One region of the Paenibacillus sp. PsM32 genome, then DNA from elsewhere that is predicted to be linked to it. Evidence: riboswitches for the same ligand, from Rfam matches in the RefSeq annotation. Region 1 holds a riboswitch; each other region holds the start of a gene.

What was found. A riboswitch is a leader RNA that binds a small molecule or an ion and turns the genes downstream of it on or off. The one in region 1 is predicted to bind cyclic di-AMP.
Region 2: another riboswitch for cyclic di-AMP. It lies ahead of QCD85_RS22270 (C40 family peptidase); the one in region 1 lies ahead of kdpF (K(+)-transporting ATPase subunit F).
Region 3: another riboswitch for cyclic di-AMP. It lies ahead of QCD85_RS21960 (ubiquitin-like domain-containing protein); the one in region 1 lies ahead of kdpF (K(+)-transporting ATPase subunit F).
Region 4: another riboswitch for cyclic di-AMP. It lies ahead of QCD85_RS11090 (hypothetical protein); the one in region 1 lies ahead of kdpF (K(+)-transporting ATPase subunit F).

The regions. Positions count from the first base shown of each region.
Region 1 is NZ_JARUWY010000010.1:99,545-102,625, forward strand. Features, by position in the region: gene QCD85_RS17975 (carboxypeptidase regulatory-like domain-containing protein) at 1-496, shown strand, start outside; cyclic di-AMP (ydaO/yuaA leader) riboswitch at 800-1,004, shown strand; cyclic di-AMP (ydaO/yuaA leader) riboswitch at 1,067-1,248, shown strand; gene kdpF (K(+)-transporting ATPase subunit F) at 1,497-1,577, shown strand; gene kdpA (potassium-transporting ATPase subunit KdpA) at 1,597-3,081, shown strand, end outside.
Region 2 is NZ_JARUWY010000019.1:34,104-37,184, reverse strand. Features, by position in the region: gene QCD85_RS22275 (GNAT family N-acetyltransferase) at 1-409, opposite strand, end outside; gene QCD85_RS22270 (C40 family peptidase) at 675-1,148, opposite strand; cyclic di-AMP (ydaO/yuaA leader) riboswitch at 1,161-1,300, opposite strand; gene QCD85_RS22265 (YwhD family protein) at 1,779-2,291, shown strand; gene QCD85_RS22260 (ATPase domain-containing protein) at 2,652-3,081, shown strand, end outside.
Region 3 is NZ_JARUWY010000018.1:12,723-15,803, reverse strand. Features, by position in the region: gene rnmV (ribonuclease M5) at 1-73, opposite strand, end outside; gene QCD85_RS21960 (ubiquitin-like domain-containing protein) at 271-1,389, opposite strand; cyclic di-AMP (ydaO/yuaA leader) riboswitch at 1,713-1,936, opposite strand; gene QCD85_RS21955 (TatD family hydrolase) at 2,132-2,899, opposite strand; gene QCD85_RS21950 (HD domain-containing protein) at 2,947-3,081, opposite strand, start outside.
Region 4 is NZ_JARUWY010000004.1:225,735-228,815, forward strand. Features, by position in the region: gene QCD85_RS11080 (universal stress protein) at 1-226, opposite strand, end outside; gene QCD85_RS11085 (hypothetical protein) at 278-736, opposite strand; cyclic di-AMP (ydaO/yuaA leader) riboswitch at 1,147-1,324, shown strand; gene QCD85_RS11090 (hypothetical protein) at 1,446-1,841, shown strand; gene QCD85_RS11095 (oxidoreductase) at 1,923-2,660, shown strand; gene QCD85_RS11100 (hypothetical protein) at 2,706-3,026, shown strand; gene QCD85_RS11105 (hypothetical protein) at 3,050-3,081, shown strand, end outside.

The DNA.
Region 1 (3,081 bases):
ACCTGCGGGCACTTATTATATTCAAGTATTAGCACCTTCGACATTCGATCTCACTAAACCATACAAATTATCTGTTAATTATCAGACAGCAGATGTCTCAAGAGTGACTGTTAGCGATATTACTACAGATGGTGGTCTCTATGGATTTATTGATTATGGACAAGGTAAAAAGTGGCGTGTGAAAAGCAATATTGTGATTACCGGTCGTGCATTTGATGCAACAGGTACTCCTGTAGGGAATGCTATAGTAACTACCAATATCACGACTATTTTAAATGGCAAAGTAATTTCTGGAACAGCTACTACGGATGGGTATGGTAATTTTACAATGCCTGTCTATATTAATAACCCGGGTGTAGGACAATATACATTCCAATCATCTCGGTACAGACATTACTATGATGTAGTCAGAATCCAATTTTTCAACAATGGAAAACAACTTAATTCAGACATCAGCACGTTGTACCATTTTGCTTATGAAATTTATACAGGTTGACATAACAAGGCAAAATAATAGGATGTTGCGTAACAAATGACATAATCGTTTTCAGAATTTACTGCAAAACAATGATGAATATCATGTAACTAAAATAAAAAAGTAGATAAACGATGAAAAAGAGAGAAAATAGGAGCCTGAGATAGATAACTTTTCAATAGTTATCTGAAAATGAAAGCTGTGATGATTCACAGCTTTTTTTGCGTCTTTTCTCAGCTTTACAGTTGACAAGGACAGGCGTATTATTCATTGCAGGCAGTTGATGAATACGATTCAGCAACTGATATAAATGAAGTTTCCAATGTTTGTTGATCGCTGAGTTTTCGGTATTAACCGAAAAACGGGGGAACCAAATTGCGATTTCACAAAACGGTGTGAGAGCCGGAATGTGAATCGTTGGGGTGAATCTGCATACTGACTTAACCATGGTATAGTCAGACAATGCAGTAGGGCGACTCTCACCGCCCGAATCCGACAGCTAACCTCGTAAGCGTGGATTAGGAGAGAAGTGTGAAGCTTGTGCCGATCTGACACAGTGTAATACGACTCTGTGTTTTTTGATATGTTAACAATGTCACAACGCTTAATTTTCATATGCATATGAAAAGCGGGGGAACCAACCGTTGATGAAGATAACTGATACGAAGAGTCAGTTACTACACAACATGGGGTGAATTCCGGTATCTACCGGAACGGGCGATCTTCCAGCCCGAATCCGACAGCTAACTCCGTAAGCGTATAGGGGAGAACTCCTAACCAGCAACTCGGCAGGTACACGATAAGTGTGCGTGTTTGTAGAGGCCTGGGGAAAAGTTCTGCTTTTCTCCAGGCTTCTTTTTTTATGCCTTTTTTAGCAAATGATTACTTACAAAATGAATGCAGGGAGTCTTACACACATGATGGATATACTGATGATTGGTTTAATGGTGATCATGACTTTAGGGTTGAGCGGGTTGCTGCAATGGGCATCTGTAGCTATCGGAGAAAGAAGGAATAAGCGATGACTTGGCTGCTGTGGATTATTATTGGTGGATTAACAATCTATCTATGTTATGCATTGATTTATCCAGAAAAATTCTAATGGGTCAGGGGAGAACATCGTGAGTATCTTTTCATATATCGGAATTGCAGTCACTATTATCATCGCTATAATTATTGCTCGGCCAACCGGACATTATATTGCTTATGCTTTTGAAAATAAACCCAATCGCTTGGATCGTTGGTTTTATCCGATAGAGAAATGGATTTACAGGTTCGGCGGTATCAAAAATGAAAATCAAACATGGAAACAGTATGCAGGAGCAGTTCTGATCAGTAATTCAGTGATATTGCTGATTACGTACATGATCTTTCGTTTCCAACATATTTTACCAATGAATCCAGCAGGGATTACCAATATGAGTCCTGATCTGGCATTTAATACAGCGATTAGTTTTATTACAAATACCAATTTACAACATTATAGTGGAGAAAGCGGATTGTCTTTATTTTCACAGATGACAGCGATCATCTTTATGATGTTTGTATCGCCGGCAACAGGGATTGCAGTCGCTATTGCATTTATTAGAGGAATCACAGGTAAGCCACTCGGCAATTTCTTTACAGATCTCGTACGAGCAATCACACGAATCTTGTTACCATTAGCATTTGTGATGGCAATTGTATTTGTAGGATTAGGTGTACCGCAGACATTGCATACTTTAATCACTGCGCAGACGTTACAAGGAACAGAGCAACAGATTGGTACCGGCCCTATAGGATCATTTCTAGCGATCAAAGAATTAGGTAACAATGGTGGCGGATATTTTGGAGCCAACTCTGCTCATCCTTTTGAAAATCCGGGCGGATTCAGTAACATGTTACAGATGTTAATGATGTTACTTGTACCGATGTCACTTCCATTTACGTATGGTAAAATGGTCGGCAACTCCAAACAAGGTAGAGTATTATTTGTATCCATGGTGATGATGTTTGTCGTCATGCTTAGTGTGTCTCTTGTCAGTGAATCTCAAGGGAATCCATTGATTAATCAATTAGGTATTCAACATCAGTCTGGATCGATGGAAGGGAAAGAAGTACGGTTAGGTGAAGCACAATCTTCATTCTACTCTGTCGTCACAACCGCTTCAGAGACAGGTGCTGTCAATAACATGCATGACACGTTAACACCTATTGGCGGATTGATTTCACTTGGGAATATGATGCTTAATACGGTATTTGGCGGTTCTGGTGTAGGGTTATTAAATATTCTAATGTATGCCATTATTGCTGTGTTCTTATCCGGTCTAATGGTTGGACGAACACCTGAATTTCTCGGTCGCAAAATTGAAGGTAAAGAAATGAAGCTGATTGCAGTCACATTGCTGATTCAACCTTTATTGGTATTAGCTCCAACAGCAATAGCTGTGATGACACAATCCGATACGATTTCTAATCCGGGTTATCATGGATTAACACAAGCGTTGTATGAATTTACTTCATCAGCTGCGAATAACGGATCAGGATTTGAAGGATTAGGCGATAATACACCGTTTTGGAATATTATGACCGGTGTCGTTATGTTTATCAGTCGTTATTTCTCAATG
Region 2 (3,081 bases), on a different contig from region 1:
CTGCTTTTTGATACGTACGAATAGCCCGCTGATTCCAGGTCAACACTTCCAGATCGATTTCGGCTGTCGCGTTACGGTTTTGAGCCGTTTTTACAATAGCTGCTACAAAATCTTCTCCATAACCATGACCACAAAGATCAGGACGCATACCAATCCCTAAGCGTATCGTATCTCCTAATGGAAAAAGTTGAGCAAATCCGGCTAACTGTTCTGTCTGATCCAATACCGATACATACTGTTGTTGCCGAATCTCAGGATCACCGAACTCAATCCCTAATTCTTTCATTTGATCCCAGGGCATCCAGCCGTAGATATTATAAGGAGGATCATATATCCATGTACATACTTGGGCAGCATGTTGTTCTGTCAAAGGAATCGTATGAAAAATAGAATGTGACAGTGAGCTCATGACATAACCTCCTCTGACTGTACTTTATATATACCATAAAAAAAACTTAAAAAATTTGCAATATCCTGTTTACCATAATTACGAGTAGGTTAATAATAAGTAGACATAATTATAAAGAACAATTGATATAAATTTATTATTTTATGTAACCTATTGGATGTTTAATACGTCTTACTTATATAGGAACATAAAAAAACCACTAAAGATTCTGGCGGGAATCTTCAATGGTTTATAGGTTCATTTATATGAGTTGTAAATACGATGATTAATTGTCAGTTGCGAAGGTGTTATATGTGGAATCGCTCATAACACGTTTAGCACCAACGTAACGATTTTGATAGTAATCCATGCTCAAACTGTCAATTCTCACACCTTTGGAAGTAGAAGCGTGTGCGAAGTTACCATTTCCTACATAAACTGCTACATGTGAAACGCCAGCCCCAGTAGTATTGAAAAATAACAGATCTCCAGCAATTAAATCACTTTTTGATACAGGCTCGCCTACTTGATATTGAGAGCTAGATTGGCGAGGAAGATCAATGTTCATTTTGCTGAATACATATTGTGTAAATCCCGAGCAGTCAAAACCGCTAAAAGATGTTCCACCAATACGATAAGGTGTTCCAATAGCTCCATCGATAACTTGATCCATTTTAGAATCTGCATGCGCACTTGTTACTCCAAGTGACGTAAATGCAATAGCAAGTCCCATTACTGCGGCTGTTAGTTTCTTTTTCATGTTCAAAATCAATTGTCCCCTTCCAATTGCCTACGAGGTTAGCTTAAGGATTCGGTAGAAGGTATTCCCCTATGATCCCTCCGAAACAAGATCAATTCACCCAAAACGGTTCCCCCGTTTCCCGGTACCACGGAATTTGGCTCAAAGCTTGGTGTGTACCGTACACGGATCATTACGACAAAACGACAAAATTTTCAGTTGCTATAAAGGTTACAGCATTTAGTTTTAAAGTTTACAAAGTTGTTACTAAAATCTCACTGGATTTATTCTACCAGAGGTTTTTTACTTTGGCAAACGTTTATTCATCTGTTTTTAAGATTTACTTTTGTATTTTAGTATTAAATCTCTGTGAAACCCTACGGTTATCGTCTTTTTAAAAGTTAAAAAATTTTAATCTTTTGCTCATATAGTGGCGTTTGATGAAGAATTGTGATCACTATATATACTTTATTCGGTTCGTCGATCCCAATAATGAACGTTTTTTTCCTTTTTTTATGAAAATTGATGACAATAATCGACTTTATTGGCTTTTAAGGCAATATTCGATACAATATGAATAATAAATCGAACCATAAATCTATGTATAATAACCTTATTTATACTGACCCCACAAAGGAGTATTTGAACGATATGGATGAAAATCAACCAAGTAAAAAGTCGATGTCACTTAATATTGTAAGTAGTAGTGCAAAAAGCAGTAAACACAAAGGTTTTGGAGCAGGAGCGATTAACCTCAATAATGTGTCCCCTATCATTATAGACCATGGCGAAGCAAAAATCGATGTTGGTGCAATGCACGCCAAAAGTAAAGTAGAAAAAGGGATCAAATTTACGACTAACCGCGAAGAAGTAAATGGCGGTCGTCAAGTATGGTTAGTATGGGTAGCAGTCGATAAATTAGCTGAAGGTGTCAATTATGCTGGTGCTACAGCTTGCGAAATGTGGATTAATGAAGAAGAGAAAAAAGGCTGGAAAATCCTCGCAGAGCATGTGAACAAATTGGATTATGCTATCAAGCGTCGCATTATGTTAGAAGGTTTGGGAAGCGAAGAAAAAGCTGCACTTAAAAAATTATTGGTCGCTCATAACAAAGAATGGTGGAACCAATCTTCTGAAGAGTTTAAAACAGCATTAGAAGGTTAATAATACTTTATATAGTCTACTATTTACACAAAAGACCGACGACCCTCAGATCGTCGGTCTTTTATTATTCGTAGTGTTTTGAAGCATTCTCCAAATATGTAGCTTCTATAGAAGAATTATATTTTAAAAGCAATTATTCAGGATTCAAAATAGTAGGATTATCTTTATTTATATCATATAATAACAAGTAAAATATGGTAAAAAAGGTTGTGAATACAATGCGTCTTTTTCTGCCCTTACCAAAATTGGAAATTTGCTTTCTTCTATCGATAAAGCCTTGCTATAATTAAGATAAAGTTATCATCGTAAGAAGCTGTCCCTTGCTTGACTAAAATATTCTACAGATGGAGGGAACACTACATGCAAAAAAGTGAAGCTGCTTATATTAGTACATTAAAACAGCCAATTAGTACAGGTATCCCGGGACTGGATGATATTTTATGTGGAGGCATACCGCCAGGAGGCGTCGTGATTCTGGAAGGTGAACCAGGCACAGGAAAAACTACAATAGGCATGCAATTTTTGGTTGAAGGTGCTATTAAACATAATGAACCGGGGATATACATTACATTTGAAGAACTTCCTGAACAAATTTACGATGATATGGAACGGTTCGGTTGGAATTTGAAAGAGTTGGAACGGCGTAACTTATTACGTGTGATCTGTATAGAACCCGAGATTTTATTAGAGCAAATGCTCGAACCCAATGGTCTTTTTGAACATATGATCAAAGAAATTGGTTGTAAACGCGTAGTTATGGATAGTATCAGTTTATTTCGCTTACTCAGTA
Region 3 (3,081 bases), on a different contig from region 1:
TATCCGCGTCTACAGCTCGTTTAATCGCTACTGTATCGTCTCTACCTTCCACCACAATCACTTCTTTAATCACGTTGATTGTACGCTTCCCTTCACTCTGTAAATAATGACCTCTATCTATTCACTATAAATTGATCTTAACAGAACAAAAAGAAGAGGAATATTCCTCTTCTTTTTGTTTTCCTTATTCACGCTCATGGTTAATATTATTTATATCATATAACAGATGACTGGGCTTAAGCAATGGCGTTATCCCAATCAACACCCTGACTAGGGTTTAACCGGACCAATTACATATACAGTGTAACCGGATTTACGTCCAAATGCTCTTGCTTGGCTCAAGCTGTCTATATATACGTCGATTTTATTACCGTTAATAGCACTACCGGTATCTTCAGCACGGCGGAAGCCAATGCCTTCAATGTATACCCACCATCCCATAGGAATGACACTCGTATCGACTGCAATCGTACGACCTTCTGTTACACGTGCTCCAGAAGCAGTCACTGTACCTAGACCAGGTTCTTGAGACGAATAAGCAGTAAGAGATACATTGTTCAGTACTTTCGCATAAGAAAAATCTACACCTGCTTTGGAAGTACTATTACTGGAACCTCCACTAGATGATGCAGCTGCAAGAAGCTTAGGCTCTTCTTTTTTGGTGCCTATTGCTACAATCTTATCTTGCACTTTTGCGGTTGTTTTTTTATCAACCATACGTTTGGAGACGAATTCTCCATCTTCGTATACTTTCTCGATGTATTGAACCACTTTACCTGTTTGACCACTTTGTACTAACTTTGTTTTACCTTCAACCATAGAAGCATCGGTTTTTTTAACAGTTTGATAAGGAATCTTTACAACTTTTTTCGCTACAAACGATTTGGTGCGAACAATCTTGATATCCATATTGTCATGAACTGAAGATTCCATTGCTGGTGTAAGTTGATCTTGACCTGACAATGTTAATCCAGCTTGCTCCAATGTGTTACCAACTGTCTTAGAGGTGGTATAGATTTTCTTCGTGCCACCATCTGCCGTAATGTTTACTGCAACCGCATGGTTAATATAAACTTTATCGCCGTCTTGAAGTGCGCCATTCATCGGCATTGACACTTTATCTTGTGGTGCCACTTTAATTTGATTTTCATCAAGCAGTTGAGAAAGCATCAATTTACGTGTTTCCACGGTTTGTGCTTTGCCGTCAATGACAACAGAAATATTTTTACCCGCTTGATTATAAAGTAGGGACAATAGCATCGCTGCAAGAGCGATAACCAATAATGCAGCCCACAATACATAGCGTAGATTTTGTTGCTTCCAACTCAGCGCATAAGACATGCTGGATGAGCGCGAACCATGGGTTTTTTCGAAAGGAGCAATTGCCACTTCTTCCGTCCTCCTTCATAGTCTCGCCGTCTAGCTGTGACGTAATTGTATATGACGCGACTATATAACAGAATTTTCACAGGCTGATCGTAAGCATAAGATTATCGAATCTGTGTGATAATCTTTCGTGATGTTCAAAAATGCCTGCGCCATGGTCAGTCTAAGGGACATACCTAATATCTGAAAGATCAAGCTTCAAATATCGTATCTCTATACCTTTTCCTTTTGCCCAAAACAAAAGAAGCCTCTGGAAAAGAGCAAGAGCAACTTTTCCTTGGCTTCCGACGTATTTGAATACAGTTCGGAAAACGTTAGAAAATACGAGGTTGCCTCTGCATCGCTTACGGGGTTAGCTGTCGGATTCGGACACATTGTATTGCTTGCCCTTTGAAGGCTCCTCCGCTCATGGCGCGAGTACCTCCAATTCACCCCATAGACCCTGTAAAAGGAATCATACATAATGACTTCGGTATTCTGATAATAATGGCTTGAAGACATATGTTGGTTCCCCCGTTTTCCTATGCAGGAAACTCAGCGAGACCGAATCATGGAATCTTGCGTGATAACAGCAAGATTAAATCACTGATGAAATAATATCCCGAACCCAACCCTCATGTAAAGCGACGAGCAAGCACGTTTTTCTGAATAAATGGTTAAAAAGTTGTCATATTCTTCGATTTTTTGATGATAATTTATTCATATATCCGTTTAACGATGTTTTTTGCGTGATTTACTCTGTTTTTCATCGAATGCCAAATCGTTCCAGTGCATTTTTAGTTGTAATTGTACTAATTTCTTCCAGTGATACCCCTTTTAACGCTGCTGCCGCTTCTGCTACAAGTGTCACATAACCGGACTCATTTCGTTTTCCACGATAAGGATGTGGTGTCAAAAATGGGGAATCTGTTTCAAGTAAAAGACGGTCCCTCGGAACCTTTTGTAACACCTCTTTAGGTTGCTTCGCATTTTTGAATGTAATCGGTCCTCCAAACGATAAATGGAAGCCCATATCAAGACACATTTTAGCTGTTTCCCAGCTACCTGAAAAAGAGTGCATTACTCCTCCGACTTCATGTGCATTTTCTTCACGTAAAATCTTTACAATATCTTCGTGTGCATCACGATTATGAATCACAATCGGCATATGAATGGAGCGTGCCAGACCAATTTGTTCACGTAATACTTTGTGTTGCACTTCTTTTGATGAAGTATCCCAGTGATAATCAAGACCGATCTCACCGATAGCGACTACTTTCTCATGTTTGCATAACGATTCGATCCATTCGAGATCACCAGGTTGCATATGAATCGCATCTACAGGATGCCAACCTATCGCTGCATATATAAATTCGTAACTTTCTACCAATTCCATTGTGGTTGGAATCGTTTCGCGGTTGAAGCCCACATTGATCATACGTGTTACACCCTGTGCATAAGCACGTTCAATGACTTCTTTACGATCATCGGCAAATTCAATCGAATCCAAGTGAGTATGTGTATCAAATAACATATATTTTTCTCGCTCCTTCTCTGTTTTACACACTTTTTTCTTTTATTTTAGATTTCAAATTCCATTTGAGGTGGATTGATTTTATTTTCAAATATTGCTGCTACTTCTTCTGATAACTGATGAATGACTTTTTCCAATTTATCTTGCGGATAGTAGAGATGATATCGACCACGATGAATACC
Region 4 (3,081 bases), on a different contig from region 1:
CGTTACTTTCTAAAAGCACAAAATGACCGCCAGCTTCTTCTGTTAATTTACGCCATAACGCTACATAGTTCTCTTGTTGTTGATCCATTTCATCGAGAGGTTGATCGATTACACTTAATACACAAAGTGGAGACTGAATAAGTTGAGATAAATGAATACCACGCCTGATCAATCGTTCTCCATTGGGTCCATAATACACACAGACCATAATCTTTTCAGAATTCAAGCTAGATACACTCCTTTATTGAGGTAGTTATGATCCATTAACCATAATTATTTAAAAGGAATAATAAGCGATTGTATAATCTAACAAAAAAGCATGATTCACCAGTATATCAGAAGATGCCCATACATCGGGCGGATCTTGTAGTCGATTGCATAGATCAGTTAAAGCCTCTACCATCACCTGACTACGTACATCTCCCCAGCTAGCATGATGTTGAGCGATATGAGATTGTGCTTGCTGTAACGAGCATTTTTTCAGCGTAGAGAATACCCGGCACCATTTCACCAGGTCTAAATGTTGAACCTGATCGGTAAACGAATATTCCGCCCAACCGGTAATCCCATGACTTGCTATTTTTAACAGCCCACAATGCAGATACCCATCCATATCAGGTAACGCGAGCAGATGATTATCATACTGGAACACTTCAATCGAATGAATATGATGTATAGCCAGATCCACCGTGGATACAGTGTTGCTAGCAGGCGCTATCGGCGAAATTAAACTCATCTCAAATCTACACTCCTTCAAATAAAATCGCTATCTCTATACATAGTAAAACCAGATAAATCAGTAGCCGGCACACTTTTTTGATGTCAGATATTGTTAGCAATCATAGTACCGTTAAGGGTAGAAGTAAAATCAAATCTAAGCTTTTAATAGGCGTTATATGCTTGAAAATAACGATGTAATCGGATTCATTGGACTCAATCACGTTCTAATGGCTATCATGCTCGCTGATGCAACCTTTTATATAAATACTGCGCAAACAGCAGAAAAAAAGGATGGAATGATGCAAATAAGAGCATACTGCTCAAAAGATAAAGGAATTGATTCAAATTCACTCCTTATGAAGAGTCAGACTGCTTTACAAACGAAAAAGGCGGGCGTATGATTTCATTCAAGTTCATTACAGCTTAATGACTGAAAGGCTAAATCTAGACCTTTCAGAAAGCGGGGGAACCATACGAATAGACAGGGTATTACAAGATCTATTCAGGGGTGAATCAGAGATGACAGCTCAGGCTGATCTATCTGTAGGGAGACTCTTACTTCCGAATCCGTCAGCTAACCTCGTAAGCTGCAATAAGAGAGACGACAACAGTCATCTATGCCATTATCAGGGGCTTTTTTGCTCCTGTCTTAGAAGCTGATGAAGAGGTCCTCTTCTAACGGCTTTTTTTTGTTGTCTACAATGAGTGGAGGAGCGCGAACACGCATGGAGTACGAACAGGAATTTGTACTGGTATCGCCTGCTACAGTAGCAGGGGAGCAATTTATTCAATTACTCAAAGTTAAAAAAATACCGTTTGCTATTATAGTGAACAGTCAGGCAGATCAGATTCGATTTGAAAAGATAGGTATTGAGCATATTCTAGTAATAGATACTCAGCGACAAGACTTATGGCGTATCCCGCAATTGAATATTGGCAAAATCTATTTATTTGAACGTAGTCTACCGTTATGTTGTCGTTATATCCAGATCTGTCGTGCATGGACATCTGATAAGCTATATGTCATTACAGAAGGCAGCCAATCACGCTTAATTTATCGTGGTTTGGGTGCAGATTATATTATTCATACCAATGGAAGTAGCGCTTCGTTTTTATTATAAAAAAAGACTGCTGATCCAACGATCATTTTATTTTGCAATTTGTCGGTGATATCTTGATAATAAAGAAGATAGAGAACCAAGATGATGCGCAGAATGGAGATGATCGTTGTGATCGGTAAAACAGCACTCGTCGCTGGAGCAACAGGTCTTGTGGGCAAAAAGTTGTTGCGTCAGTTATTAGATAGCACAGAATATACACGAGTGATTGCTCTTGTCCGCGAACCTGTGCAACAACTACAACATCTGAAGTTGCAACAGATCGTAGTGGATTATCATAGATTAGAAGATTATCGAGCAGAGATGAAAGCAGATGATGTTTTTTGCTGTCTCGGTACAACGATTAAGCAAGCAGGAACGCAAGCGCAGATGATCGAGATTGATGTATTGTATCCTGTGTCTGTCGCTATGGTGGCGTACAAACAAGGAGCCAAGCAGTTTATCGTGATCAGCTCGATGGGCGCTGATCCCAAATCCAGTATTTTTTATACACGTACCAAAGGAGATATGGAGCAACGGTTACAACAAGTTGGTTATTCTTCATTATCGATTGTTCGCCCCTCTTTATTGCTAGGCAAACGCAAAAATAGCCGCGCAGGAGAGCAATTCGGTGCTGTAGTCTCTCAAGCACTATCATTTCTAATGATAGGTCCTCTCCGCAAATATCGAGGTATCGAAGCAAGTGACGTTGCACGAGCGATGTATCGGATCGCTCAGACCTCCAAGTCAGGTACTCACATATATATGTCAGATCAATTGCAACGAATCGCAGACGAGTCCCAGAGTCGCTCCGCTTCAATGAGCAAATCAGCGAGATCATAGTAGGTTATAGTTCAATTTTTAATTATAGAAATGGAGAATATCAATATGCCTCAGTTAGAACCAAAGCAAGCTGCTTCAATTATCGAAAAATGGATTGCTTTTTACGATATGGATAATGCCAAAGCATGGGATAAAGACGATTATCCTTTTATCCAATCTTCTTGCAAAGTGATGCGCAGTGCTATTCAAGCATTACGTGGAAAAGCACCTGCACCTAATGAACGTCGCAAAATCGTGGCTGGACTTGAAGATTGGTTAGATGATTCATTTATGGACGATCCGAATGAATGGGAAAAAGAAAATAAAGCATTTGTGCAAGAAGCATTAGAAGCGATTCAATTTACGATCCAATTTCTACAAAAATAATGAATGACAGGCAGGAGTGCTCTATGCCAGACGGGTATATTCCACTGTGCAGTCG